DNA from 3 places in the Lysinibacillus sp. RS11 genome. Region 3 is predicted to be linked to each of the others. Evidence: riboswitches for the same ligand, from Rfam matches in the RefSeq annotation. Region 3 holds a riboswitch; each other region holds the start of a gene.
The links. A riboswitch is a leader RNA that binds a small molecule or an ion and turns the genes downstream of it on or off. The one in region 3 is predicted to bind cobalamin.

Region 1: it holds a riboswitch for cobalamin, as region 3 does, so the genes downstream of both, cobT (nicotinate-nucleotide--dimethylbenzimidazole phosphoribosyltransferase) here and AB9L17_RS23170 (hypothetical protein) in region 3, are expected to answer to the same signal.
Region 2: it holds a riboswitch for cobalamin, as region 3 does, so the genes downstream of both, AB9L17_RS14905 (energy-coupling factor ABC transporter permease) here and AB9L17_RS23170 (hypothetical protein) in region 3, are expected to answer to the same signal.

What each region holds. Positions count from the first base shown of each region.
Region 1 is NZ_CP168124.1:1,286,719-1,296,916, reverse strand. It holds gene AB9L17_RS06285 (YjiH family protein) at 1-678, opposite strand, end outside; gene AB9L17_RS06280 (CotD family spore coat protein) at 1,492-1,833, shown strand; gene glnA (type I glutamate--ammonia ligase) at 1,948-3,282, opposite strand; gene AB9L17_RS06270 (MerR family transcriptional regulator) at 3,378-3,752, opposite strand; gene AB9L17_RS06265 (aminotransferase class I/II-fold pyridoxal phosphate-dependent enzyme) at 3,911-5,161, opposite strand; gene AB9L17_RS06260 (trimeric intracellular cation channel family protein) at 5,422-6,027, shown strand; gene cobT (nicotinate-nucleotide--dimethylbenzimidazole phosphoribosyltransferase) at 6,379-7,434, opposite strand; cobalamin riboswitch at 7,550-7,725, opposite strand; gene AB9L17_RS06250 (YheC/YheD family protein) at 8,130-8,894, opposite strand; gene AB9L17_RS06245 (rhodanese-like domain-containing protein) at 9,501-9,803, opposite strand; gene hfq (RNA chaperone Hfq) at 9,903-10,133, opposite strand.
Region 2 is NZ_CP168124.1:2,893,484-2,903,681, forward strand. It holds gene AB9L17_RS14880 (precorrin-8X methylmutase) at 1-438, opposite strand, end outside; gene cobK (precorrin-6A reductase) at 451-1,212, opposite strand; gene AB9L17_RS14890 (sirohydrochlorin chelatase) at 1,209-2,132, opposite strand; gene cobJ (precorrin-3B C(17)-methyltransferase) at 2,148-3,821, opposite strand; gene AB9L17_RS14900 ((2Fe-2S) ferredoxin domain-containing protein) at 3,826-4,197, opposite strand; cobalamin riboswitch at 4,340-4,523, opposite strand; cobalamin riboswitch at 4,749-4,934, shown strand; gene AB9L17_RS14905 (energy-coupling factor ABC transporter permease) at 5,193-5,939, shown strand; gene AB9L17_RS14910 (energy-coupling factor ABC transporter substrate-binding protein) at 5,941-6,213, shown strand; gene cbiQ (cobalt ECF transporter T component CbiQ) at 6,219-6,989, shown strand; gene AB9L17_RS14920 (energy-coupling factor ABC transporter ATP-binding protein) at 6,989-7,825, shown strand; gene AB9L17_RS14925 (S8 family peptidase) at 8,223-10,198, shown strand, end outside.
Region 3 is NZ_CP168124.1:4,489,869-4,500,066, forward strand. It holds gene AB9L17_RS23120 (hypothetical protein) at 1-24, opposite strand, end outside; gene AB9L17_RS23125 (hypothetical protein) at 159-647, opposite strand; gene AB9L17_RS23130 (YebC/PmpR family DNA-binding transcriptional regulator) at 900-1,619, opposite strand; gene AB9L17_RS23135 (hypothetical protein) at 1,945-2,190, shown strand; gene AB9L17_RS23140 (low molecular weight protein-tyrosine-phosphatase) at 2,232-2,696, opposite strand; gene AB9L17_RS23145 (lysophospholipid acyltransferase family protein) at 2,793-3,401, opposite strand; gene AB9L17_RS23150 (putative RNA methyltransferase) at 3,704-4,534, opposite strand; gene AB9L17_RS23155 (MATE family efflux transporter) at 4,534-5,919, opposite strand; gene AB9L17_RS23160 (tyrosine-protein phosphatase) at 6,067-6,834, opposite strand; gene AB9L17_RS23165 (ABC transporter substrate-binding protein) at 7,074-8,036, opposite strand; gene AB9L17_RS23170 (hypothetical protein) at 8,038-8,580, opposite strand; cobalamin riboswitch at 8,747-8,938, opposite strand; gene AB9L17_RS23175 (glutathione peroxidase) at 9,214-9,759, opposite strand; gene AB9L17_RS23180 (hypothetical protein) at 10,119-10,198, opposite strand, start outside.

The DNA of each region.
Region 1 (10,198 bases), 1.7 Mb from region 3:
ACAGAACGTGATGGATACTACAGAGAAGCTTGTTGCAATAATGGCAGCCTCTTTTTTCGTGTAGTTCCCCATTTCATATTGCTTACTCGTCATCAGAACACCAATTGTTCCATCCCCCACCCACGATGTAAGTGCATCAACCGATGAACGACCAGGACTTTTAAAGAGAGGACGCATAATTTTTACCATCATTGTTCCGAAAAATTCAAGTAAGCCGAAGTTTGTTAAAAATGGTAATAGTAGACCCGCAAATAAGAAAATCGTAAATAAAAACGTTACCAAACCATCATCAGGGTTCATTAATAACCCACCAGTATTTTCATTGTTAATCGCTGATGGTCCAAAATCAAATACAACCATTGAAGCAAATATTAAACCGATAATTCGTATTATTGTCCAAAACCAATTGACATAAAACAATGTATCTAAAATACTAGGCTTCTTTGTATGATCGCGAGGAATGAATTTGGCAATAAGTGAACCAATTGCCGAAATCGCAAACATAATGATAGTAAAATAACTAATCACAGGCGCAACAACACCCGCTAATATATTTGCTAAAATAGCAATTGGAACTTTCCATCCCTCATCTGTTAAGACTGGTGTCATGAATAATAGGACACCAATAAGAGAGGGGATTATGAAGTAAAAGTATGAAGAAGTAGGATATTTTTTCATAATTAAAAGCCTCATTTCTCTAGTTTTATCAAAGTTGTATACATCAGGCTTGTTAGTTATATACTGTTCAACCGCCAAGAAGTATATCTGTATAAAGCGAAACATTAATCAGTGGAAATTTCTTTATCTTCGCTGATTATTATTTGCCAATTGGGCATTTACGAGCGGTTAATGAGGGATAAAATAAAAAAAGCATTCCTCTAAAAAGTAATAAAGGAACGCCTAAACACTACTTTTTTATAATTAACATCTGCAATGCGAAATTTTAACAATCCCAACATTATTCATAATTTACATTTATGAGCTACAAAAATACCGTAAACCCAACAACACATCCGGTTAATTCTACAACAAAATGAATTTTTATTCAATGTAAAATATTAGTTATTGTTATAATTCTCATCTGATATCATCCAGCACTTCTTCTTTGTATCATTACCTTTCAACAAAGCTCAATTTTACAATAGCTAAAATGTTGTCTAAATTATATGTGTAACATTTAATGTATCCAACCTTGTTCAAAGGACGGATCTTTCTTACATACTAGCACTTTCGAACTATAAAAAGCACACCTATCATCAAAAAATTATTGAAAAGGTCATAAATACTTTAAATTTCGACATGCATTTCATCACTTCGGTTTTCGATAGTAGTTTACATTATTAACATTTGATGAAATTTTTCAATAATCATACCTATTTTGATTGCCTAAGAGATTTAACCAACTCTTAATAGGCATACAAATAGACCACATTGTCTTTCATCTCATATCTTAAGTATGAACCACAACTTATCAAAACAGGAGGTTATAACATGTTTAAACGTATGCATCACCATGCAAAAGGTCCACATTGTTGTCCACCACAAGCATGCCCAACTCAATTTGACCCACCACATTTTTTACCACCAGAAGAATATATTCGTACCAATTACATCCATACTGTCGTGCCACATGTACAACCAGCACATATTACAACAGTTAACAAACATATGATTGATCATCAATATTACTTCCCTTTCACAGAATGTGTAGTGAATGAATGTTGCGAAAATCATACACTTTGCGATATGCGACCTGATCCTTGCCATATGCACCATCATCATCACATGCCACACCATCATCATCATCACCACCAAAAATATATGGGCTACTAAATATTTGATTGAAAATGTCTAGCGCCTATCAGTTCTTGTTATAGTATTTACTATCAAATTATGAATTTCAAAAGAAAAAAACCGAGTACCTTGATTAGGTACTCGGTTAATATATTAGTACATTTTTAAATATTGGTCGCGTTCCCATTGATGTACTGTTGTACGGTACATATCGAACTCGATTTCTTTTGCTTCTTTAAAGTTTGCGTAGATATGCTCGCCTAAAGCTTCTTGCGCTACTTTATCTTTAGCTAGTAATGCTAAAGCATCGTCAAGTGCTGGTGGTAAGTTTTCAATACCGTTCGCTTTACGCTCTTCTTCAGTCATTACATAGATGTTACGATTAATCGCAGCTGGTGGTGTTAATTGTTGACGAATACCTTCAAGACCAGCTTCTAAAATAACAGCCATTGCTAAATATGGATTTGCAGATGGATCCACAGAACGTACTTCTACACGAGTTGAAAGACCACGTGCTGATGGAATACGGATAAGTGGTGAACGGTTTTGAGCTGACCATGCTACATAACATGGTGCTTCGTAACCAGGTACAAGACGTTTATAAGAGTTAACTGTTGGGTTTGTTACAGCTGTGAAACCTTGAACGTGAGCAAGGACACCCGCCATGAATTGCATTGCTGTTTCAGAAAGACCTAGTTCAGTCGATTCATCGTAGAATGAATTCTCTTTACCTTTAAATAATGAAACATTGAAGTGCATACCAGAGCCAGCTTCACCGAATAATGGTTTCGGCATGAAAGTAGCATGTAAGCCATGTTTACGTGCAATTGTTTTAACTACTAATTTGAACGTTTGGATGTTATCACAAGCTGTGATTGCATCTGCATATTTAAAGTCGATTTCATGTTGTCCAGGAGCTACCTCATGGTGAGATGCTTCGATTTCAAAGCCCATTTCTTCTAGCTCTAATACGATATCACGACGGCAGTTTTCGCCAAGATCTGTAGGTGCTAAGTCGAAGTAACCACCATGGTCGTTTACTTCTAATGTTGGTTCACCTTTTGCATCTAATTTGAATAAGAAGAATTCTGGCTCAGGCCCTAAATTGAAGCTTGAGAAGCCCAACTCTTCCATTTTTTTAAGGATACGTTTTAAGTTGTTACGTGGGTCACCAGCAAACGGCTCGCCTTTAGCAGTGTATACATCACAGATGAAACGTGCTACTTTCCCTTTTTCAGAAGTCCAAGGGAACACTACGAAAGAATCTAAATCAGGATGTAAATACATGTCCGATTCTTCGATACGAACAAAGCCTTCAATGGATGAGCCATCAAACATCATTTTATTTTCTAGCGCTTTGTCTAATTGGCTTACAGGAATCTCAACGTTTTTAATTGTGCCAAGAATATCCGTAAATTGTAATCGAATAAAGTTTACGTTTTTTTCCTCGATAAGACGTTTAATGTCCTCTTTTGTGTATTTACCCACAGTTTTCCACACTCCTATAAATTGTCTAGCTTTTATTATTACCCTACCCTATTAAAATAATCTAAACTGTTACCAGAAGCGTACGTTTACTTTAATTAATAGAATCGAGATAAATCCCCTTGTCTGATGGAAGATTTTTGCATGCGCTGTGCTTGACGCATTTCTTCACGCATAATGCGACGTAATTCTGAATCACTTAAATTTGGTTCTTCTGTTGCAACAGCATCATTCTTTTTAGCGAATAGTTTTTTAATCTTCGCCATATTCATACCTTGTTCTAAGTAATCTTTAATTTCAAGCAGTATGTCGACGTCATTTAATGAAAACATTCGACGGTTGCCTTCTGTTCGGTGCGGCTCAATTAAATGGTGTTCTTCATAATAACGAATTTGACGTGCCGAAAGCTCAGTCAATTGCATCACAATATTCATGGATAATAACGGCATAGTTCGTCTAATTTCACGACTCATTTAAGTCCCTCCAATACCCGCTAATCATATAACGAAAATTTTACACTGTCAACCAGTCATGTAAGGTTTCCTTACATCAATTAAAATATTTTTTTCGAATTGATGAAAAATTGTAAAAAACTATTCAAAACGAAAGTATTGAATAGTTTTTTCATCTCCTATTTTTGGATTTTTTGTACAGCACTACAAATAGCAAATTTTACGTGCTCATATGTTAACCCACCTTGAATAAATGCTGTAAACGGCGGACGAATAGGACCGTCTGCTGTAAGCTCAATACTTGAACCTTGAATAAATGTTCCAGCTGCCATGATGACATCATCCTCATAGCCAGGCATGTACGCTGGCTCTGGTGCGTAATGCGCATTAATTGGTGAGTTTGCTTGAATTTCACGACAAAACGCAATCATTTGTTCCGCGGTTTGGAAAGAAACCGATTGAATTAAATCTGTACGATTAGCATCATACCTTGGTGATGTATTCATCCCAATTTCCCCTAGCATAGCAGCTGTGAAAATGGCACCTTTTAATGCTTGAGATACAACATGTGGTGCAAGGAAAAATCCTTGATAGAAATCACCAAGCGTGTTTAATGTTGCTCCTGCCTCAGCACCAATACCTGGTGATGTCATACGATAAGCACATTTCTCAACTAAATCTGCACGACCCGCAATATAACCACCAATTTTCGCCAAGCCTCCACCAGGATTTTTAATGAGCGAACCTGCCATTAAATCAGCCCCAACCTCGGTCGGTTCCTGTGCCTCCACAAATTCACCGTAGCAATTATCAACGAAAATAACGGCATTTGGCGCTAATTCACGGATTTTTGCACACATGTCTGCAATTTGTGAAATGGTAAAGGATGGGCGTGTTGCATAGCCCTTCGAACGTTGGATAGCAATCATTTTTGTGTTTGGTGTAATTGCAGCTGCAACGCCCTCCCAATCGATCTCTTGATTATTGATTAAATCTACATGGCTATAACCGATTTTATAATCTTTTAAGGAGCCAGTATCCTTATCGCCACCATCGACTATTGATTGCAATGTATCATACGGCTGACCCGAAATATAAAGTAATTCGTCACCAGGACGTAATACTCCGAATAAACTAAGCGTAATTGCATGTGTACCTGAAATAATTTGCGGACGTACGATGGCAGCCTCCGCTCCAAAGACCTCTGCATAAACACGTTCTAGATTGTCACGCCCCTCATCATCATAGCCATAACCATTAGACGGATGCAGATGATAATCACTTACTTGATGCTTTCTAAACGCAGCAAGCACTTTTTGTTGGTTGAAGAATGCCATGTCTTCTACCTTTGCATGAAAAGGACGCACCTTTTCTTCTATTTTAGCTGCTAATGCTAGTGTTTCTTCCATTAAATTTGTTGTAAAAGTCATTATATTCTTCTCCATTTCACATTTGTTCAAATCCTATCTTAACAATTTGTATGCTTGCCTGCAAAACTTGCTATTGTTTCTAATTGCATTTTACGCTAATCTAAATTGCGGACTTCATCTATTATGTCCTACTATAATAGGATATTTAATATCTGATAATTCCAAAGCATAAGTTGATACTTTTCTTAGCAAAAACTTCTACGCTACAAAAAGGGTTTGCAACTAATCAAAAAGATTTATTCATATAGGGAGTGAAAGGGTTGGCTTGGGAGGTTTTTAGTATTATTGGAACAATTGCCTTCGCTATTTCTGGGGCAATCATTGCAATGGAGGAAGAATACGATTTATTCGGTGTATATATACTCGGGATTGTAACCGCTTTTGGCGGAGGAGCTATACGAAATTTGCTCATAGGTTTGCCTGTAACAACACTGTGGGGACAGGATATGATGTTCCAAATTGCCATTGCAGCCATTACAATTTTTTTCTTATTTCCACATCGACTCATCCAACATTGGCATCGCTGGGGCAATTTCACTGATGCTATCGGTTTATCGGCATTTGCAATTCAGGGTGCTCTCTATGCCGTGAAGCTCGACATGCCCATTAGTGCAGTTATTGTAGCTGCTGTCTTAACAGGGTCAGGCGGTGGAATTGTTCGAGATTTATTAGCTAGACGACAACCATTAATTCTCCGTGATGAAGTCTATGGTGTTTGGGCAGCACTAGCTGGACTTATTATTGGGCTTGGATTATTTTCAGGGGATATCTATTTATATGTATTATTTGGTGTAATTACTGCACTAAGAGTTCTTTCATATATGAAGAAATGGCGTTTACCGTTGCGGAAATTGCAGCGGGCATAGCTAAGTTTCCTTACATCACCGTATAACAACAAGAGGCTGGGACAGAAAGAAAAAATGTTAGATCGATTTCGGTCTAACATTTTTTTGATTTAGGAAGGAACACTCTACTCATTGAAGCGAAAAGGTTATTACCTGTTTTCGCTATTTTTCAAAATAATCGAGTTCTGTCCCAGCCTCTTATTTTTTATCAATAGCAGATTTTAAATCCTTTAACTATAACTTTTGTTTATGTGTAGCAGCGCCTAGAAACAATATATCCTAATAGAAATAGTATGTTACCCTAAGTAAACTTTTTGCTTGCTGAGTAACTACTTTCATAAGAACTTGTTTTTAGAATCTCATAATATTTAATTACTTTTCTAACAGCAGAATAGCTTCCTCTAATGTTGTCATGTTTTTCATCATGGAACATGCTGCGTCCAAAATAGGAAACGCTAAAGCTGCACCAGAGCCTTCGCCCAATCGCATATTCATCTGCAACATCGGTTCAACTCCGAGCATTTCAGCAGCAATTTTAGCACCTGGTTCTTCGGAAGCATGAGAAGGAATGATATAGTCTTTTACTTTTGGTTCGAGTTCGTATGCAATAAGTGCAGCAATAGTAGAAATGAAGCCATCAATCACAACAGGCTTGCGATTTGCAGCTGCAGCGAGTACAACTCCAGCCATAGCACCTATTTCTAAACCACCAACTTTTGCAAGAATGTCAATAGCATCATCACGATTTGGTTTGTTTAATGTAATAGCATTATGAATAACTTCTATTTTATGGTCGATTCCACCTGGCCCAACACCTGCACCGACCCCTGTCACTTCAATCGGATGACATGCACGAAGAACCGATAATATTGCAGCACTCGGTGTTGTATTTCCAATCCCCATTTCACCTGTCCCGAGTACATTCGCCCCTTTTGCTATTTCTTCGGTAGCTACTTCAATTCCTACTTCAATAGATTGAATGGCTTCTTCCCTTGACATGGCAGGACCTTTTGCCATATTGTCCGTTCCATATTTAATTTTTTTTAGGATAACACCAGCATCATGCGGAATATCTTCTTTTACGCCAACGTCTACTGTGACAATTTTAGCATCTGTGATTCTTGCGATAGCACAGACACCAGTTCCACCTCTAGGAAAATTTAATGTTTGAAAGACCGTCACATTTTGTGGATTAGATGTCACCCCTTCATCACAAACACCATGATCTGCGGCACACACAATAATCGCTTTATTATCAATCGCAGGAAATAGTTCTCTTGTAATCCCAGATAGTTGCACAGCAAGGGTTTCTAGTCTTCCCAAACTTCCAGGAGGCTTGCATAGTGCATCTATGCGTTCTCTTGCCTGCTCCATCATTTTGTGGTCAGTACTGTGAATGTTTTGAATCGTCTGTTGTAATAATTGCATGAAAATTTCCCCTTTCTTTTTTGCCTCATTACTCGAAGATATGATTTAGAGAAAAAAATAAAAAGCCTGTAGTTTATTTCATAACAAATAAACTACAGACTTTTCCATCGTCTATATAATACGCAGCAGTTAGGCAGGTCTCCTGGCTCAATTTCAACATTTCATAGAACCTTCCCAGACTATGCTAGTGGCATTCTCCATGAAACTCTCTTTTACAGTGGTGGGACCGCTAAAGCTTTTCACTTTATTCCCTATTCTCCCGCAATGGGCACCTAATGCTTTTATGCAATTATTTTAAATTTACGATAAAGTGTTTTTTGTGTCAATATATTTAATTAAATGAAAAATTGTTCCAGGGATTCCTTTGCTGGCATTCGTTCCAAAATAGTGAATTCCAGTAAAAGAGTCTTTTAACACTTCGAATAACCAAATAAATCTAACGTACGCGAATTTAGGTTCCTGAGGGCTGGCAATTTGAGCCCATGCTGAATCTTCTCTCCAATAGAAAATTGATTCATAACGCGCCTACTCAACCACAATCTATTTTTCCTAGGTAAATTCCTAATCGTTCACAAGTAACGGATTCAATTAAAACTTATTTCCTATAAATATAGTAGGGAAAGTAATTTTTTGATGTATGTCTATTGAATAAAAATATGCTGATGACTAACATGAAAAATAACTACATTTCAAACTTAGCCTTCATTTTGCATTTTCCTAATCTCAACAATATTCTTCCAGATCGCCCTATCAACTTTGGCAAAACTACGTATGCTTGGCGTTGTATTTACTTCGAATAATATAGGTTTTCCTTCTAGATTTATTCCAAAATCAATGCCATATTCTCTACAAGGAAAGTGGGATGCTATTACTTCAGCTACTAAAATTGAATCCTCTTTTAGAGAATCTATTGTTTGATCTTTCTTTGTATTATCCATCATCAAATAACCTGATAATAATTCCTCAATCGATATTGCTTTAGAACCTCGATTTGAATTGACAATCCCATGATCCTCAGTTGCCACTCTTCCGTAAATCCCACCAATTACCCATTTTCCCTTTAGATTTTGAACATGAACACGAATAGATATTGAATTCCCATCAGGGGTTAGACTTTTGACCCCCTCTTGTATAATATAAATTCCGCTTAATCTACCTTGTTTCTCATATGGATGTAGAACTTGGTGGAAATCCTCAATTGCTGCTACACATTTACTTATTTCCTCACCTTGCATGGTAAATCCGTTAAAACAATAGTGTCCATCTTTTCTTTTGTAGACTTTATAAATTGCTCTTCCTTGTCCAGCGCTATTATGTTTCACATAAATATACTCATACTTATTTAATAAATAGATTAGGTTTTCTAGACTGTAAAGTATTGATTCTGGCATGCAGTTAGTTGTTAAAGGATTTTGTTTTAAAAGTAAGCATTGTTCCCATTTTCCAAGTCCGTTTTTCAATAAACTCACCTCATTTAGTTAGATATTTTCATTTCTTTTGTATTGATAGTGTAGTCCTCTCCACTTATGGAGGTTACTGTATTCTATGTAAATAGATTTATCTTGCATAGGTGGGTGAGACTTGGTAACGCGATATCTCATATTTTTCATTTTGAGTCCCATAATTAAATTTACTACACTAGAAAAGTAGTATTATGATTGTTCTCAATACACCATTTTTTGATTTCAAAACATTAGTTTCTAATATACGGAAAAACAACAAAATTTTTTAATGAAAAAATATATTCAGACACACTTAAATTTTTAATGGATACCTATAACGGTCTTTCCGCAAAAGTTGTAGAGGAAGTTGGTTTAAATGGGATATGGGCGAGTGGTCTATCGATATAAGGATCATTAGGTGTAAGAGATAATAATGAAGCATCATGGACGTAGGCATTAGATATACTAGTTTAAACTTTGCCAGTTATAACCTAAAGATTCGTGAGCAAAAAAAGGATAATCCATACAATAAAATTTTAGCCTCATCATGAACTCACTAAAAAATAAGAACAAGAAAAAAGAAAGAGCAAATATTAATAGGCTCTTTCTCTTTAAAGTATGTCATTATTTAAATTCTAACTCTCCATCATATGCAAGCATGCCGCCTTCAAGGTTTGTCACGTCAAACCCTTGAGCTTCTAAGTATGAGCATGCATTTGCTGAACGAGCGCCAGCCTTGCAAACGATAATGTATGGCTTTGAAGCATCTAATTCATTTATGCGATCAGGGATTGTCCCAAGAGCAATATGTTGAGCACCAGGAATCATACCTTGTGCTACCTCATCATCTTCACGAACATCAATAATGTATAGATCTTCGTTCGCATCTAATAGTTCTAATATTTCTGTTGTCTCCATCGTTTTCATCTGTGTAGTCCTCCAATATATCGATTTCCTTTTACATTATAGCCTGAAGGCAAAAAAACAGCTAGTGTCATGAACACTAACTGTTTTACTCTAATGTTTCTATTCTTCTGTCTCTAAAAAATCGACTTGCTTTGCTGGAACAAATGTGGAAATAGCGTGTTTGTAAATAAGATGCTGTTTACTTTCAACATCTACTAATAACACTGTAAAATTATCATAGGATTTCACAGTCCCTTTTAACTGGAATCCGTTTAACAGAAACACAGTAACAAAAACACTGCTTTTACGTAGATGGTTCAAGAATGTATCTTGCAAGTTAATTGATTTCATCAAATATACCCCCCTTGCTCTCTTCCTACCTCTTAATTCCTATATTAGCACGTTCTACCAATTTA
Region 2 (10,198 bases), 1.6 Mb from region 3:
TGCTGTCGGTGCATTACCGATTGCATAAATGCCGCCTTCATGTAATTTAGCTGCCTTTTGCATAGAAATAATCGCACGCGTAGTGTTTTGTTTTTTCGCTTCAATCGACACGTCTTCATCTGCAATATAGCAGTGTAAATCGCCACCATGTTTTTGGAAGCGTTTTTTCCCTGAACCACTTTCAATCATTTGCACATCTGCAATGACATGGCGACCAGCAAGAATTGATTTAATACCAGCTTCAAGCGCACCTGGTGTAATAATTACGCTACGTCCTAGTTCAAAGTCAGCAGAAGCATGAATGATGCGACGTACTACTTTCCACTCGTCTTCTGAGAAATTATGTTCGCCCATTTCCTCTGCAATAATTGAAAAACTGTAATCGTAAATTTTATCTGGGTCTACTGTTAATGGTTTGAAATCTGTTTTAAAGTCCATCTGGATTGCCTCCTAAAGTGTGTTTTGTACAGCTTGTAATACATCTTCAAATGTAGAGTATTGCTGTCCGTATTTTATATTTGGTCTTGCAATTAAAATCGTTTCAATGCCACATGCTAGGGCAGCATCTAGCTTTTCATCCACAGAACCAACCTTGCCGCTTTCTTTTGTGATCATCAATGTCACATCATATTGACGGAAAAGCGCTTCGTTTAATTCCTTTGAAAACGGACCTTGTATCGCAACGATATCTCTTTGTGCCACACCAAGTGCTTCACATTTTTCCATATTATCGAGTCGAGGAAGCATACGCGCAATTACTCGTGTATTGTCTAAGCCATGTAATACTTTTGTAAATGTTGCAAGTGTTTTACTGCCCGTCGTTAACATGATGACACCACGTTTTTCCGCTGCTAAGTGAGCAGCCTCCTCATAATCTTTCACAACCGTAATTAGTGGGTGTGAATAATGCTCCTGTGCTCGTTCATAGCGAATATATGGTACATTTGCTTGCTCAGCTGCAGCCATAGCATTTTTTGAAGCTTCCTCAGCAAATGGATGAGAGGCATCTACAACTAAACGATACCCTTGCTCTGTGATGATTGTCGCCATTTCTTCAGCTGTTAATCGACCGACTAAATGAGGCAGACCCACTTCTGCAAGGCTTGAAGCGGCTGATTCAGTAACGACTGTAGCTGTCACAACATAACCTGCTGACTGTAATTCTAGTGCTAAATTCCTTGCATCACTCGTCCCCGCTAACATGAAAATCATTTCACTGGCTCCTCTTCATGGTGGTGGTCGTGATGATGGTCATGGTCGTGATCATCGTGGTGATGGTGGTCGTGCCCATGATCGTGGTCATGATGGTGATGATGATGCGCATGTCCATGTACCGCCGCATAAGCACGATAGTTTTCTAAATCTTGCATACCTGTTGATGTACCATTCACAGCTTGCTCAATACGCTCTAATAACACATTTTGCAAACGCTCATGATAGCCAAAATAGTTAGCGATTTGAATATCACAATCCGGATATTTCTCGTTAAATTGCTTGCACATACCATTCATGCGTTCCATTAGGATACCTGTGAATAAAAAGTACGGTAGCATAATAATTTTTTTAGCACCAAGTTTTACACAGCGCTCAATGCCTTCTTCAACACGAGGATCTGTTACTCCCATAAAGGCGCTTTCTACGTACTGTACAGGTAGTTTTTCCCATAGCAAACGTGTAATTTTATAAAAATCACCATTCGCATATGGGTCACTGCCGCCTCGTGCAATTAATAAAATGGCAGTATCCTTATGTTCTTCTTCCGCATTAAAGCCAATCTCTGTTAGGCGGTCTTCTAGAATCGCAAATATTTCTTCATGCACACCAATAGTTTGGCCATATGTGAATGTAATATTTGGATAATGCTCACGCGCATGCTCGATTTCTGCAGGAATATGCAGTTTTGAATGTCCCGCATGAAGCAGAATAATCGGAATAACATGTACCTCAGTAGCGCCCTTCTTGACACAATTCGTAATACCTTCTTCAATGTTTGGCGAGGCAAACTCTAAAAAACATGTTTCTACTAAAAAACTATCATCAATACGAGGTGTCATTTGCTCGATAAATGTACGTACCTCATCATTTCCTGCTGCTAAACGGCTCCCATGGCCAACAAATAAAATTGCTTTCATCCTCATTACTCCTCACTAGTCGCCGCACGGAGCTGGCTCAACTTTTATTTTTGAAGACATATCCTGATACGTAAAATGAAGTATCTTTTTCACACGCTTAAAGTATTTAAACAAACGTTCATTCGGATGTGCATTTGCTTTATACTCTTCGATAATATCTGTGATCAGCGGTATAAGTTGCTCAGGTTCTAAACCCTCCACAACAGGCTGAGCGGCATGTGCTGTACGACCAACTGGCTTAGCCCCAATAAAAACATCAAACTTACTTTTGCGATACACAATACCAATATCATCAAATACCGCTCGATAACATGCCATACCACAGCCGTTAAAACCTATATTCAACGTTTTCGGTAACGACATACCGCCAAGCTTTTCTTGAATCTCTTCTGCATAAGGAATCGAATCAGTCTTTTCTCCATAGCAGAAATCACAAGCCTTTAACGATAGCACGTCACCAATCGGTGCTAGTAAAAAGCCAACTTCTCGAAGCTTTGCTGTAATCACTGCAGGATCAGTCGTCGGAATTTTCAGATGAATTTGATGGTCTGGTGTATACTCCATCGTTCCTTCTTCACCAACTACCTCTGCTAGCGTCATCATTTGTTGAGGAGTAAAGAACTTATTAGCTACTCCTGGACTCACAGCTAATTCAAAAATGGATTCAATTTTCTGTTGAACAAGCTTCGGTGTTACCCTCACTGCACTTGTTCCCTTCACCATTGCTAGTGCTGATGTCGCCATTTCAAGTGATGACTTTTTTTTAGGCTTTGGTTCTGATGTTATAGCTAAACTGGGCTTAATACGATTGGCATTGGGATCTGTCGCAAAATCATTACGAGCCATCCCTGTTTCTTGATTCATTGCCCATGGTTCATTTTCTTCTTTTAGACGTTGATGTGGTCGTAACGGTTGTTTTTCATCGCCAAGTGTATATTTACGCTGATAACCACGTGGCGTAATCATTTTATTGTCATAGAAAAACGTTGATGAATTCCCGATAACAACAGTTGTTAGCATGCCAATATCATGTTCTAGCATTTCCGCTAAAGTTGTCATCGTAATTTCCTGACGTTCACGATACGCACTTTTCACAAGTCCTACCGGTGTATCTGGAGAACGATATTCTAATAAAATTCGTTGTGCTTCTACGATTTGTCTCGTACGACGGCCACTTTTTGGGTTATAAAGAGCAATAACGAAATCAGCCATTGCCGCTGCTTCTACTCGCTTTGCAATTAAATTCCAAGGTGTTAAGTGGTCACTTAAACTAATCGTACAGGCGTCATGCATAATCGGAGCACCTAGTAAACTTGCACATGAATTGATAGCAGAAATACCAGGAACAATCTCTACCTCAACACCAGTTGCTTCCGTCCAGCCTAGTTCAATTAAAACTTCATATACTAAGCCTGCCATGCCATAAACGCCAGCATCACCGCTCGATATAACCGATACGATACTTCCTGCCTCTGCTTGGCGTACTGCTTCTTGTGCACGTGAAACTTCTTCTGTCATACCAGTACTAACAATTGACTTTGCACTAACTAAATCCTGAATAAGCTCAACATATGTTTTGTAGCCTATGATCATATCACTTTGTTGAAGTGCCTCAACAGCACGAGTCGTAATATGTTTAAAATCCCCAGGTCCAAAACCAACTACGAAAATCTTTCCTTTTTGCGCCATTTTGTTACCCCTCTTTCACCTTTTCAATGCCTTTAATGGCTGTTGTTTGTGCTGTACGCTGTAACGAACCTTCACGCAGTGTAAAGACATGCTCATTTTGTAATACTTCATGATTTAAATCTTGTACGAGTGCCCGCGCATGCTCTGTAGTCGGCACACGGTACCAATTCCCCTGAGGATAAGCGATAACAACACATGCATCCTTACATCTACCATTACAGCGTGTCCTAGTCGTATGTATGTCCTGATCAAGCGCTTGCATTTGTATTTCATCACGGATTGCCTGTGTAATTTCCTCTGCATCTTTTTTCATACAGCTACTGCCATTGCAAATAAAAAGATGCGTTTTCATCCCCTCTAAATTCCAAGTTGTCATTGTTGTTCTCCCCTCATTTGCTTTTAGGAAAAAGAAAAAACCTTTACTCTAGACGAAGAATAAAGGTTTTGTAGAAGCCAAATTAAAACGAATATATACAGGTACTCGCTCTCGCTTCAACTTCTCCCTCCGAAAAGTTTGCATGCATTTATCACAATAAGCAGGTTTCCTGACTTAAGCTTCCTTTTACTTTCGCGCCTTCCTAAGTTTTCACTAGTGGCATTTGCGATTTCATCAGCTATTACAGTAGCGGGGGCTGTATCGGATTTTCACCGATTTCCCTATTATCTCGAAAATATTCAAGCACTTATTGATGTTTTATATGAAATTGTATCTTTTATGTAATAGAAAACTGTCTCTATCATATCTTAATTTTTAAAAATTTCAATATTTCTTTCTCAAATTGTGACATTTTTATTAAAAATTCAGAGAAAACGCGAAATTTCTATCTGTATTTATCTGAATTTTCGACATTGACCTTTAATTCTAAAATTTTTATAAAAAGTATGGCATATATGTGGAAATTCATGTTACACTTTGTCGTGAAATCTCACAACTTCATACTTTTTCGGTGCGAAGTGTATACCATTTCGCTTAAAAGGGAAGCCGGTTCAAGTCCGGCGCGGTCCCGCCACTGTACTAGGGAGTTTTATAGATCATGTCACTGTCCAAAGGATGGGAAGGCCTATAAAACGTTGAACTAAAGCCAGGAGACCTGCCGAAAAATATGTGATCGTTTCAACCTACGAGGATAGGTGTGCGGCTTAGCAGATTAAAATTTTATTTGCCTCTTTTAGCTATGCACTTTTCCAAAGTCGGAGAAGTGCTTTTTATTTTCATTCAGAAGAGACCCCATCTTATGGTGGTAGATGTTTACAGATATAACCAAAACACCTCCTGAATGGAAATAAAGCCTCCGGACGCAATTACGCCAAGGCGAAATTGATTTCGTTCGCACGCTACATTCGAAAAATATAATGTTAGGAGGAGAGATTTTGAAATTCTCACATTGGAAGCTTAGTTATTTCTTGTTGGCATTTTTACTTGTGCCAAATCGTGCATTTGCTATGCATATCATGGAGGGCTTTTTGCCGATTGAATGGGCGATTTTTTGGTGGGTCTTATCGATTCCATTTATTATTTTAGGATTACGCTCTATTCGTAAAACCATTGATGAAAATCCTGAAACAAAAATGATACTAGGTTTATCCGGTGCCTTCGCCTTTGTATTATCAGCCTTAAAAATCCCTTCTGTAACGGGGAGCTGCTCGCATCCGACAGGAGTTGGACTTGGGACTGTTCTTTTTGGGCCACTAGCCATGAGTGTGATTGGGACAATCGTTTTATTATTCCAATCTTTACTTTTAGCACATGGCGGGCTTACAACATTAGGGGCAAATACATTTTCTATGGCAATTGTTGGTCCTATTATTGCTTACTCTGTATTTAAAGGCGCACAAAAAATGGGGCTATCATTTTCAGTAGCTGTCTTTTTAGCAGCAATGCTTGGTGACTTAGGTACATATGTTGTTACATCTGTACAATTAGCTCTTGCCTTCCCTTCTGAAGTAGGAGGATTTATGGCATCATTCACAAAATTTGCTGGTATTTTTGCATTAACACAAATTCCGCTCGCGGTTAGTGAAGGAATTTTAACAGTGATTGTTATGAATTTCTTGAAAAAATATAATGTGAGCGAACTAAAAGCATTACGTGTTTTCTCAGCTAAGGAGGCACACTAAAATGAAAAAAAATTTACTGCTCTTGGCAATTGTTGTGTTTCTAGCTATCATTCCTCTATTTATCCAAAAGGGTGCAGAATTTGAGGGTGCTGATGGCCAAGCGGAAGCAGCAATTGGTGAAATTAACGCTGACTACGAACCATGGTTTGAAAGCATTTGGGAGCCACCAAGTGGTGAAATTGAAAGCTTATTATTCGCTCTACAAGCTGCTATCGGCGCTGGATTTATCGGCTATTTCATCGGCTTTATGCGCGGCAAACATAAAGAAGGTTAAACGATATGTTACTCATTGATAAGTATGCTTATTTGAATAAGCTAGCGTCTGTTCATCCGCTAGAAAAAATGACGTTATCCTTAGGACTACTATTATTGTCGCTTATCATGAGAGATGAACGAATTTCACTCATTACATTTATTGTAATGAGTGCTTTTACCATTTTAAGCGCAAAAATCCCAGTTAAATATTATGCAAAACTTCTATTACTACCGGGATTTTTTTTACTTTCTAGTTTAGTATCCATATTAATTTCTATAGCCCCATCAACAAGCACGCTTCCTACCCATATTTGGTCATTTTCTATTAATGGTTGGACAATTTTTGTAGGGCGCGCGAGTATAGAAACAGCCCAGCAGCTTTTTTTCATCGTCCTTGGTAGCATTAGCTGTTTGTATTTTTTAATTCTTACAACATCAGTACAATCGATCTGCTATGTTCTACGACTATGGCGACTTCCCACTTTATTTGTAGAGTTAGTGGAACTAACGTATCGATTTATTTTTATTTTTTTAGACAGTATGCAAAAAATCCATCTTGCCCAGCAGGCTCGATTAGGTTACCGCTCCCCTATGCAATGGCTACGCTCAATTTCAATGCTAATTGCAGCTTTATTTGCCGAGATGTTCCAGCGAAGTCGTGAACTAAACAATGCAATGCAAGCACGCGGTGGAGAAACTGTCTATTGGCAGGAGAATTGTACCTATTGCATGAAAAACTGGCTAGGTATGGCTGTTATTTTTATTTCCCTTATCATTTATGGAGGTTTTTTCTGATGACAGATTTATACTTTGAACTAAAACAATTATCCTACGCTTATGCAGATGGAACCCATGCTTTGACAGATATGACACTCCAAATTCCAAAGGGAAAAAAAATCGCTTTACTTGGTCATAATGGAGCTGGGAAATCGACTTTATTTCAGCATTTAAATGGCATTTTAAAGCCTACCACTGGAAGTATATCCTTTTGTGGCGAAGAACTTAACTATAATAGAAAAGCATTAAAAGAATTGCGCCAACAGGTTGGTATTGTTTTTCAGGATGCAGACAACCAGCTTTTTTCAGGTACTGTTATGCAAGATATTGCGTTTGGACCTTTAAACCTTGGTTGGACAACAGAAAAAATTGAAGAGAAAATTGCATGGGCTGTTGCTCAAACTGAAGTTGAATCATTACTCGATAAACCGATCCATTTTTTAAGTGTTGGCCAGAAAAAACGTGTTGCAATGGCTGGAGTACTAGCGATGGAACCATCTGTTTTATTATTAGATGAACCAACTGCTGGACTTGATAATTATTATGCTGCACAAGTTTTACAGTATTTAGCTAAATTAGAGAATGGTGAACGGACTATTTTACTGGCAACGCATGATATCCCATTAGCTTATGAATGGGCAGACCAAATAATCGTGATGGAAGCTGGAAAAATCATTTATAATGGGGACCCTGTTGAGTTGTTCTTTCAAGAGCAATTGCTTGAACGGGCCCATCTCGAACGCCCATGGGTCTTTGAAATGGCGATTGCCTTGCAAAATAAGAAACTATTTGACAAAAACATTACAATGCCTCGTTCGAAGGAAGATTTACAAAGACTTATTGAGCAGCTTTAAGACGATGTTTTAAGGATGTAACATTTCTTGGACTATAGTTGTGTTTTTAGGCTCATCACCAAAAGTTGTGGATGACATTTATTAAGACGTATGCCTTTTATCTTCATTCAGTAGAAGACTCCCACCTCTGAAGGTTGTGAGATAAATACGGATGTGGTTAATTGTTAATATATTCTAATCATTTACTGAAATAGAGGAACTCAGTCTAAGAACGCCACGTCCTCAGTCGGAACGGAAATCAACCACACGTTATGGTGATGATCCATAGATTTTACATAAAGGAAAAATATAGATTGGTACTTTTGGAAAAATAACACCTTATTTACGAAACTTTTCTATCATTCATCCGTATTAGTATAGATGTGACTTATATTAAACACTCAAGGAGGTAATACAGTTGAAGAACTGGAAAAAGAAATCATTTGCTATAGTAGCATCTGCTGCACTAATGGTCCCTACTGCTTCTGCCTTTGCTGAAGCACCGCAAAAAGCAGAGAAGAACCCAGAGTCAGTGAAAGTAGCTAGCAATCAGAAACAAGCAGAAAAGAATCACAAAGAATGGATTAGTAAGGATACAATTATCGTCAAGCATTCTGGTCTTGATAAGAATGTCCATAAAAAAATTGGCGCAAAAGTAATCCGCTCTATTCCTTCATTAGGTTACGATGTTATCCAACTTAACAAAGGAGTAACTTTAGAAAAAGCAGTTTCATATTATGCAAATCAAAAAGGGGTTAAAAATGTTTCCCCAAGTTACATGTATCATTCCTTTGGCAATGGCGGAGACCCAAAGAAAAATGATATGTATCATTTAAACTTACTTGAAATTGATAAGGCCCTAGAATTAGCAGGCAATAACGAAGTAAAAGTAGCGGTTATCGATTCTGGTGTGGATTTTAAACATCCAGATCTAAAATCTCAAGTGCTTCCACCTTATAATGCAGCAGCACCTGCCAATACTACTAATACTGGTGATCACGGAACACACGTAGCAGGAATTATTGCTGCGGCAAAAGATAATGCTGTGGGAGGACATGGGATTAATCCAAATGCCAAGATTCTTCCAATTGATGTATTCAACGGAAAAGCTGGAGCCAATGATTTCGTCATTGCACAAGGTATCCTTTACGCTATTGAGCAAGGCGCTGATGTTATTAACATGAGTCTTGGTGGGTATGGACAATCTCCACTAATGAAAGATGCTGTTCAGAAAGCGATTGATCAAGGAATTACCGTTGTAGCGGCTGCTGGTAATGAATCGACAGATAATTACTCCTTCCCTGCTTCTTACGAAGGCGTTATTAGCGTAGGTTCTACGAATGATAGAAACAAACTATCAAGCTATTCAAACTATGGCCCATCGGTTGACCTAGTAGCTCCAGGTGAAGAAGTATACAGTACAGTTCATGATGAGAAAAAAGGATCTTCCTATGTAAAATTTAGTGGGACATCGATGGCTTCTCCTGTTGTTGCAGGTGTGGCGTCCCTATTAAAATCAAAATATCCAAATTTAAAGCCTCATGAAATAGAAGCTATTCTCGAAATGACGGCAAAAGATTTAGGTGAGAAGGACTATGATTTGACATATGGACATGGCCTTGTTAACCCTGTGAAAGCATTACAGTTTGATTTAAAAAATCTTCCTAAACAGTATTCGGAAACAACAGATGAGCGTATGAAAAACGCAAAAGTCCTCAAAAAGAATACACTAAATACAGAAAAAGGTGAATTCAAGCAGCCAGACGAAAAGAAATGGTACAAGGTTGATTTAGAAGCAAATGAATACGCACAACTGACACTAAAAGGTGCAAATAAATACGATTATGCATTTGATTTGTACTTCTACCCTGAAGGTCAAAATGGGAAAGCAGAACCAATCAACGTGAATGATGTTCGTATTGGAAAGCAAGAAGGATACCTATATAAAGCAGATCAAAAAGGAACCCTTCTTGTTGGCGTAAAGGATCATAATGGCAGCTACGACTTAAAGGGTAAATCTAACTACATCTTCACAGCTCAAACAACTAAAGAATTACCAGTTGATTCATTAGAAATAGACAAAATGGAGAAAATTGCAAAATTCCCATTCAATACAGCAGGGAAAAACTATACCCTACTTTCTAAAGATCAGAAAAGTGACAAAGATTATTTTACATTTTCAGTAAAAGAACCAACGACACTGAAATTTGATTTATCTGGTATTCCAGGTGTTACAGCATCTATGGAACTTTATTTAAAAGAAGACTTAGATAATGTAGCAAAAGAACAAGTCGATACTGAGGAACCAGAAGAGGCCTATCCTCTCCAAGCATCCTACGGTATGGATAAAGGCGACGGAGTAAGCCTTATTGTCGATGCTATGCCTGAAGAAGA
Region 3 (10,198 bases):
CTCATCTGTGACGCTGATCCCCAAGGAGTCGCCCAACCTCCACTCCAATCAACTTATGTACACGGAATATGTTTTAATAGTTAAGAAAAAAACTATCTTTCTACAGAGGCATACCCTATTAGAAAAATAGTTTTTTGATTTTTATCCTAGTTTGAGATTCAATCCATGATTTTGGAGGTTCTAACCACCACTTTGACGTTTCTATCCACGATTTTGGACGTCCTATCCATCACTTTGACGTTTCTATCCACGATTTCGGACCTATCCCTCACTTTGACGTTTCTATCCACGATTTTGGACGTCCTATCCCTCACTTTGACGTTTCTATCCACGATTTTGGAGGTCCTATCCATCATTTTGACGTTTCTATCCACGATTTCGGAGGTCCTACCCACCACTTTGACGTTTCTATCCACGATTTTGGAGGTTCTATCCACCACTTTGACGTTTCTATCCACGATTTTGGACGTCCTATCCACGATTTTGGAGGTTCTATCCACCACTTTGACGTTTCTATCCACGATTTTGGACGTCCTATCCATCACTTTGACGTTTCTATCCACGATTTTGGAGGTTCTATCCACCACTTTGACGTTTCTATCCACGATTCTGGAGGTTCTATCCCTCACTTTGACGTTTCTATCCACGATTTTGGACGTCCTATCCATCACTTTGACGTTTCTATCCACGATTTCGGAGGTCCTATCCCTCTTTGGAGATCAGCGATAGAGGAACGAAGGCTAAGAGCATCACGTCCTGTGATAACGCCTTAACGGAAATCACCCCCTCATTTTGCCGAAGAGCCATACTTTATCTAATACGCTATCTTAATTTACAATAGTTTTTCATAATAAAAAAACCAGTAGCTTTAAACGCTACTGGTTCTATTAATTATTTTCTTATTCGCCTAAATCTGCATTATGGTAAACATTTTGTACATCTTCTAAATCTTCTAATGCATCAATTAGTTTTTCAAATTTCGCTACATCGTCACCAGTTAATGTTACTTCTGTTTGCGGCAGCATTGAAAGCTCTGCTACTGTAAATTCTTGAACACCAGCAGCTTTTAATGCTTCTTGTGCAGCAAAGAATTGGTCCGGCTCTGCATAAATAATGACAGCCTCATCTTCTTCTAGAATATCACGAGCATCAACATCTGCTTCCATTAAAATTTCAAGAACTTCATCTGCTGATTTACCTTCTAAACCGATAACCGCTGTTGAATCAAACATATAGGCAACAGATCCACTGACACCCATATTCCCATTATTTTTACCAAATGCCGCACGTACATCAGAAGCTGTACGATTAACATTATTCGTTAAAGCATCAACGATTAACATCGTGCCTGCTGGTCCGAAACCTTCATAACGTAATTCGTCGAAGTTTTCATCGCCGCCACCCTTCGCTTTATCAATGGCTTTTTCAATAATATGTTTAGGAACACTGTATGTTTTTGCTCGTTCAAGAACAACTTTAAGGGCACGGTTTGACTCAGGATCTGGCTCGCCTGATTTAGCTGCCACATAAATTTCGCGTCCGAATTTTGCATTAATACGGCTTGTACTTTGGTCTTTAGACGCTTTCTTTTCTTTAATATTGTTCCACTTACGACCCATAGTTTCCACTCTCTTTCAATGTTTAAGTTTATAAAAAATCATAGATGCGCAGCTGCACATCTGTAAATGGTAATTAAATACTCATCGTATCTTTACTCTGCAAATAATATCATAAATGATGATTACAAAGCTAGATATGTCAATGTTTAAGGTGACTTTCTTAAGGATTGATTGTCAAAAAAATAGAATTTTCAACATAACGTGTGGTTGATTTCCGTTCCGACCAGGCGCTTTGTTGTTGTTGTTGTCGCTTCGCTTTCGCGCAGATAAACATTGTTGCTGTCGCTTCGCTTTCGCACAGAGCAAAGCTTCCTGGGGGCGTCCGATGAGCCGCTTGGGCCAACAGATGTTTTTTGCGCGAAAGCGTAGTGCTAACGTAGCGGCAGCAGAGGGTTTTGTTTGTGCGAAAGCGCAGCGACAGCAACAGCACGATGTTGGTCACGAAGGCTTTATCACAGGACGTGACGCCCTTAGCCTTCGTTCCTCTATCGCTAATCCCCAAGGAGTCCCCCAGTCTTCACTCCAATCAACTTATTTACATGACAAACGTTTTAACAAATGTCATACCTAGCTTTCGGTGATGGATCAAAAAATGTGTCATTTATAGTCACTTTACAATTGGTTTTCTATTTTGATTTTTTCTAACAAGGCATGACAACCCTCTAAAACTAAATCATAGGTTTCTTGAAAATTTCCTGTATAGTACGGATCAGGTACGTCTTTTTGATGGTCAGTTAAATCTAAAAAGCGAAAAATCTTTGGTGAATCAGGATTGCCTACCATCGTTCGGATATTACGTATATTACTTTCATCCATGCCAATAATGTAATCAAAATGGTTAAAGTCAGCCTTTTGTAATTGTCGGCCCTGCATGCCTTTCGTTGAGATGTCATATTCTTTTAGCTTATCTTGTGTTCCTCTGTGAGGAAGTTCTCCTATATGCCAAGAGCTTGTCGCAGCCGAATCTACTTCAATTCTATGACTTAAATGCTCCTTCTCTACCAAATCACGCATGACCGCTTCAGCCATTGGCGAGCGACAAATATTTCCCAAACATACAAAAAGTACTCGAATCATTTTTTGCTCCTCCTATAACAAGACACTCAAAATCAACTTGATTCTGAGTGCCTTCTAAGTTGTCCCACATTTTACTGGCATGAATGATGTTTCAAGTTATTTCTTTTCCGCTGTAACTCGCTTCTCTAATTCTTCAGTTAATGCTACTAATTCATGCTCAAGGCGATGCGTAAATTCCTCGCGCCCTTCTTTACCCTTGCCTGTTACATAAAATGGCTCGCCATAAATTAGATAGCCTTTACCACGCTTAAAAAGATCACCAGCATTACGCGCACCAATATACGCGGCTGGGACAATTTGCGCTTTTGCCAGCTGTGCTATTGTAATTGCACCTTGTTTTAAATCCGTACCTTCAGCATTTCGCGTACCAGATGGGAAAATCCCAACAATTTTACCCTCTTTCAATAACTGTGAAGGAATTTTAATAACACTTGGTCCTGGATTGTCACGGTCAACCGGAAAGGCATTTAAACGCTCTATAAGCCAACCAAGACCCTTTATATCAAACAATTGCTTTTTAGCCATAAAGTGAATTTCCCGAGGGTATACTGCAACACCAAGATTTAAAATATCAACATAACCCGTGTGTGTACATGCAATAATAAACCCACCTTCCTTCGGTAAGTTTTGCTCTTCATATACACGCGCTTTTGAGCCCGATAATTTTAATATCACTTTTACAACACTTGCTATAAATTTATACACTGTTTTATTCCTACCTTATTCAATAGTTACTCCCATTGTAATCGAAAATGTCCATGTACTGCAATTGCATGTGAAATAAATCAATTATGCTTCGGCATAATTACGTCCAGATTCGGCTTTGTGCTTAGGCGTGCACGAAGGCAGACACGATGTCGGTCATTTCGGTAATGCCACAGGACGTGGCGTTATTACCGATGTAGGTCAGTTAGCCGTTATCGTATGGATACGATGATTTTAGGCTAACATCCTTTGTGAATTCCTTTCCGAATTCCGTGACATCCGCCTGCATCTGCTGAAATAAGTTAAACCCTTCCCACTAATACATCCACATCAATCGTAATTTCTTCTAATTGGATATTGGCTTCCTCTTTTTTATGCCAGCCCATTGGTGTCATTTCAAGCAATGCCGGTACAAGCTCAGTAGCAAGCGGTACCGTATAAGTAATACGCTCTACACTAACATCGGCAAAGCTGTCTTTAAAACGAGCAACTATTTGTTCATTCGAATATGACTCTTTGGTAGAATCCGCATACAATTGTGCTCGAAGCTCATGTAAGTACCCACTTTGAGGCACAACCTTAACAACACAACCATTCTGAGTTAATAGACGTTTAAATTCTTCGTAATTGGCAGGAGATAAAATATTTAATATGGCATCGAAGCTTGATCTTGCAAATGGACTTTTCGCTAAATCACCAACACACCAAATTTGCTCTGGATAATGTCGAGCTGCAGCAAGTATGCCTTCTTTTGCTATATCAATACCAATGCCAATCCCTTGTTTCTTCGCCATAATACGTGCTAAATGTGAACCTTCACCACATCCTGTATCAAGCACGGTTTCTGCATTAGCAATTAGCTCCCCAATCTTATCTTCTACTAAATCATAGATCCCACTATCAATAACCGCTTTTCGAGATTCAAAGAGTTCTTTACTGTACTTAGAAATAGCACCATGTGTCAGCATATTGACATAGCCCTGCTTGGCAATATCAAATGAATGATTTGAGGAACATACTAGTCTTCCCTGTTCAAAAACACCTATTGACTCTTGACATATTGGACAAGCGAAAAGCGTTATATTTTCATCCATTAAGGCTGCCCCTGCAGCTCTTTTTGAAAGTGCCCCCATTAATTTACCTCCTTCTGTTCTGTAGGTGAAACAAGTGCGAAACGCTCCCACTTACGACTTCTCCATCTAAAGTATACAATAATGGCTCGCATCCATTCATCTGCCGAAATCGCTAGCCAAATACCTACTAAGCCCCAATCTAAAACAAAAACGAACAAGTAACCGAGTGGAAGGCTCATACAAACCATCGATAAAAAACCTATTTTCACTGGAAATCTCGCATCCCCTGAGGCACGCAAAGAGTTAATAACCACAATATTCATTGTACGGCCTGTCTCAAGCAGAATACTTAATGCTAGCACAGATGCTCCGATGGCTATTACCTCTGGATTATCAGTAAAAACGTGCATAAGTTGCTTCCGGAATATTGTCACAACTGCAACCATAATGATCGTAAAGATAAAAGCTGCACGCACACTTAACCAAAGCTGCTGATAAGCTTCATCCTTTTTACCAGCACCAACATAACGCCCAATAATAATAGCTGTTCCTGTACCGATTGCAATCGCAAACAAATACGTAAACATCGAAATATTCATGGCATATTGTCTTGCTGCAAGCGTCTCTGAGCCTAAGTACGTTGCATAATATAGGAAGACAATCTGACAAAACTGATAAAGAACTTGTTCAAATGCAGACGGCAAGCCTATATTTAATATTTTTCGAACATATTCCTTTGAATACTCGAAATAATAATCTAGCTTCAACCTTACTTCCATAACTTGATACAACAGCCAGAAAAACACAAGAACTGCTAATCCACGACTTATAACTGAGGAAATAGCTGCACCTTTTACACCTAGCTCCGGTAATCCTAAGTTACCAAAAATTAAACCGTAATTTAATACAACATGCAGCACATTCATACCTAGTGATACATACATCGTTTGCTTTGTCCTACCATGTACACGGATAATCGCTGCTAACGCATTTATAATTGCCTGTAAAAAAATAAAACTTCCGATAATAGCTAAATAGCTTTGTGCGTATTGAAGCACTTCCCCCTGCAAGTTCATCATCGTCATTAAATGACTTGAAAAGAAGAAAAATAAAATACTCATCACGAGTCCAACGATCAAATTCATCGTTACTGCTAAAGCGGATATCTTCGCAGCTTCCAAAAAACGCCTTGAGCCTAAATATTGCGACACAACAATTGAAGCACCATTACCAACTACTTCAAGTATTAAAATGGCAATATGAATATATTGATTGGCAGCACCCACCCCTGATACAGCATTATCTGATAAAGCACTGAGCATAAAAGTATCGGCTAGTCCCATCAACATAAATAAAAATACTTCTAAAAATATCGGCCACGTTAAATGAAACAAACTTAACTTATTAGTCTCTTTTCTCTCACTTTCTCTTAATGGATCTGCCAATACGTTTCACTTCTCCTATACGCGTCATAAAATAATAGTATCTTATCATAGATTATTAGGCTGTAAAGAGTTTTAGTATTTATTATCAAAAAGATTAACACTTCACAAAAAAATCCCTTTCACAAGACCGTGTGAAAGGGTTGCCTACTAAGTTAAGCAATACGCCTGCAATTGCTCACGCTTTTCTTTTGTTAGACCAAATTCTTGCTCTAAAAATGCTGTCTTTGAGCCAAATCGGTTATCCATTGCATCAAATGCCGCCTGTAAATAATCCTCACGGGCAGACATTAATGCATAAAATTGCTGTAATTCTCGATCATTATAATCTTGCTGAATTGCCTGAGCCATCTGTTCTACCAAGGACCGTAAATGTATATTTGTAACTAAATAGTCCTCCATGATTGTTTCCTCAGGCACATCTAAAGCGAGCAAAATAAGTGCACCACCGATACCTGTTCGATCCTTTCCTACCGCACAATGATGTACAAGCCCTAAATTTTCAGGGTTTTGAATCGTTACCATTAACTCCTTAAACGACGCATTATTAAAAGGCATTTGTGCATAAAATTCTCGGAACATCTCTGGATTTACAACCTTATAAAAATCTTTTTTTCCAGCGTTTGTAGGCATCTCAAAAGCATGATTGCCCTTTGCTGGAATTTGAATATATTTAGCTTGCGGGAAGATCGGATTAGGATTATTTTGTGCCTCATGGTTGTCGCGATAATCGAAAATTGTTTTCACACCTAGCGTTCCAAAAAGCTCCTTATCTGCTTTCGTCATTTTGCCAAGCGCCGCTGAACGATAAAACAAGCCATTCTTTACTGAACGCCCATCTCTCGTCTTATATCCACCCATATCACGAAAATTATGAACAGCCTCAAACGGAATAATCTTCATATCAAACTGTTTCATTTACTGCACCTCCCTCTATTAATAAACATTCTTATTTATATTCTATAAAACAATTCGCTATAATACCAATTTTCACACTAGGAAATGTCACCAGCTAGTCTCAAGCCGAGTGATGTATGGTTCTATTCGAGCACTTCTTCATCGAAGCGAAACACCTGTACAATGATCATTAGATTCGACCAACATCAAAAAAAGCTGCCCTGGATAAAGGACAGCTCTAAAATACTTTTCAATATAGATTATTTAAATAACTCAGGATATGCTGCTTTTGCTACTAGCTCAACAGCTTCACCAATACGTGGACCTGGACGGTTCGAAATATCAGTATCTATATAATAAACCGCTTTGTTTTGAATGGCTGTGATTGAATTCCATCCATCACGTGCAAGAATTTCTCCCACTGAGTTTTCTACATAGCTTACTGTTGTTAAAATGACTTCTGGATTTTTCGCAATGACATCTTCCTCAGATACCTTTGCCCAGCTTTGAACGTCAGCAAATACATTTTTCACATTAGCAGCATTTAAAATCTCTTGTTGGAATGTATCAGAACCAGCTGTATAGATGTCTGGCTTTGGACTAATTTCTAAGTAAATATTTTTTGGTTCTTTTACATCTTTGACTTTTGCCTGGACTTCCGCAATTTTAGCTTTAATATCTTCGTTTAACTTTTCGCCTTTATCTTCAATCCCCATAACAGATGCAATTTGTTGGATATCCCCGTAAACATCATCAAATGAAGCAGCTGATTTGATAGCAAAAACTTTAATTCCTGCATCTTCAAGAGTTTTTAGAGCATTTAAGTTTTCATCATCACCACCAGTTGTATAGGCAATAACAACATCTGGCTTTAACGCTAAAATACGCTCACTATTGAAAGTTGCAGCAGTAGAGACGCGCTCAATTTTTTGCGCTTCTTCTGGATACGTATCATACTCTGTTGCACCGACGATTTTATCACCAACACCTAGGGCAAACAAAATTTCTGTATTACTTGGTTGTAATGAAACAATAGTTTTAGGTACTGCATCAAACGCTACTTCTACACCACGATCATCCGTAACTTTATAGCTTGTGCTCTCAGTTTGTTGCTCGTCCTTAGAAAAAGTGTCTTTGTTAGCATCCTCTTTTGTGCCGCAGCCTACTAATACGAGTGCTAACATTAATACAGAAAGCCATTGTAGATTAAACAATTTCTTCATTTCATTGATTCTCCTTTTTCTTTTTCATTGGGTATGACTTACTAATAAACGGTATTTCAGCAATACCAGCGCGCTGATTCATATAGACAGCCATAACAAAAAATACATTGGCTAGTAATCCTATATAATCAAACAGAATAGCTGGTACTTCCCGTTCCTCAGAAACTTTGTGTAAAATACGGTATGATTTTTTCGACTCACTACGACATACATGTAATGCAGCAGCAGCCTCTGTTCCTTGTGGTAATACAAAATTCTGAATCTCATCTTTCACATGACTAACATAAAAATCATAACGATCACTAAGCCACGCTAAGTCATCTTCAGTTACTGCTAATTTCCCTCGGACGGAGCCATTAACATGGTAAGCCATTGGCAAAATAGCTAATAAATCATCTGCCACTACCCTTACTGTCTCTTTATTTACTGCTACTAAAGCGACACCCATATGTGTTGTAAGACTATCTGTTCGAATTTCAAAATCTACTGTTGATGCCTTTTCACGCATAAATGGATAACAAGAATAACGTGCATCTTTTTTCAACTCTAGTCCCCGCTTTCCTTCGTGAAAAATTCTTACTAATAGTGAGTATACATAAAAAAACGTCGCCCCTACTCCTAAGGGACGACGAAAATAGCATAAATAGTGTCGCATAGACACGACAAAGCCTATGTATTTGCCGCATATCCTCCTAGCTTCCGAAGAGCATCTATACGTTCAAATAAAGGTCGGTCTCCTGGCTTGTACATCCAATCATGTTATGAGTCATAAAAACCTGCCCATCCGATATTTCGACAAAGGTATATCTTTATGATTCCTGTACTTACAGTTGCGGAAACAGCTTCGGTCTTTCACCGAATTCCCAATTATGCTTGTTAACACCTTTATTTTGCAAAAATAATTCACTTGTAAAGCAGTTTAACACATATTGATAGGAAAAAATAGCTTTGAAATGAACGGAAAACAAATGAATACGAACAACAGTAAGCCTATTTCTACATAGCTATACAAAATCATTCTCTAATCTAAATTCAAGACATTTGAAGTATGCCCCTTCAACTTGACTGCACATTCTGTGGTGAAACGCTCTCTGCAAACGTATCCTCCCTCCACAATATGTACTTTCATCAGCATACTTCTTTAATCAAGAACAGATCCAAGTATTGATTCAAAGTTTTATAAAATTTTTTCAATAGCTTGCTCAACATCAAGCTGTGAATCTGTCGGTTCAAAGCGGGCAACTGTTTTACCATTTGTATCTATTAAAAATTTTGTAAAGTTCCAGCGAATATTACGACCGTCTAAAAAACTAGGTGCAATTTGGATAATTGCTTCTGCTAACATTTTTTCCTGCATACTTGCCTTGCCAAATTCACGATAGTCTATCTCGTGCTTTAAATAATTGAATAATGGATGTGTCGCATCTCCGTTTACCTGCACGAGTTCAAAAATCGGGAATGTTACCCCATAGTTGATTTTGCATAGGTGTGTAGTTTGTTCGCCATCTTCAGGATTTTGGTTATCAAATTGATCACAAGGAAAACCTAAAACGACAAAATTATCCTTCCCATATTTATCATACATTTTTTGCAAGTCTTCAAATTGATATGTAAAACGGCACTTGTTTGCTGTATTAACAATTAACAGCGTTTTTCCTCGATAAGTTTCCATTGATAGTATCTCACCGTTTGGCTTCTTAACTAAATAATTATAAATACTCATTGTTTAACTCCCTTTTTCCCTAAATTGTCAGGAATGTTGATTAACAATATTAATTGATTAGAATATGTAATTTTCTGCCACAATCAGTTAAACATGGTTCATCATGTTCATCACCAAAAGTTGCGAATGACATTTGTTTAGACGTATGTCATTTAATCTTCATTCAGTACAGACGAAATCAACCCTATGTTATGCCGATGGACCTTAAAAATAGGCATACAATAGTGAAACAGCCACAAAAAATCATATTATCGGTCAATAATAAACCTATATTTTCCTACTCAGCACGCCTGATATATTATAAACTATTTCTCTATTAGCGAAAGAATTTTCACAAAACAAATAGCCATTCCACGTCTTTAATGGATGGCTTTCATATATTTCTTTTTGTATTTAACATCTTTTTCTTCCGCAATTAAACGCTCCGCAATTTTTAGTA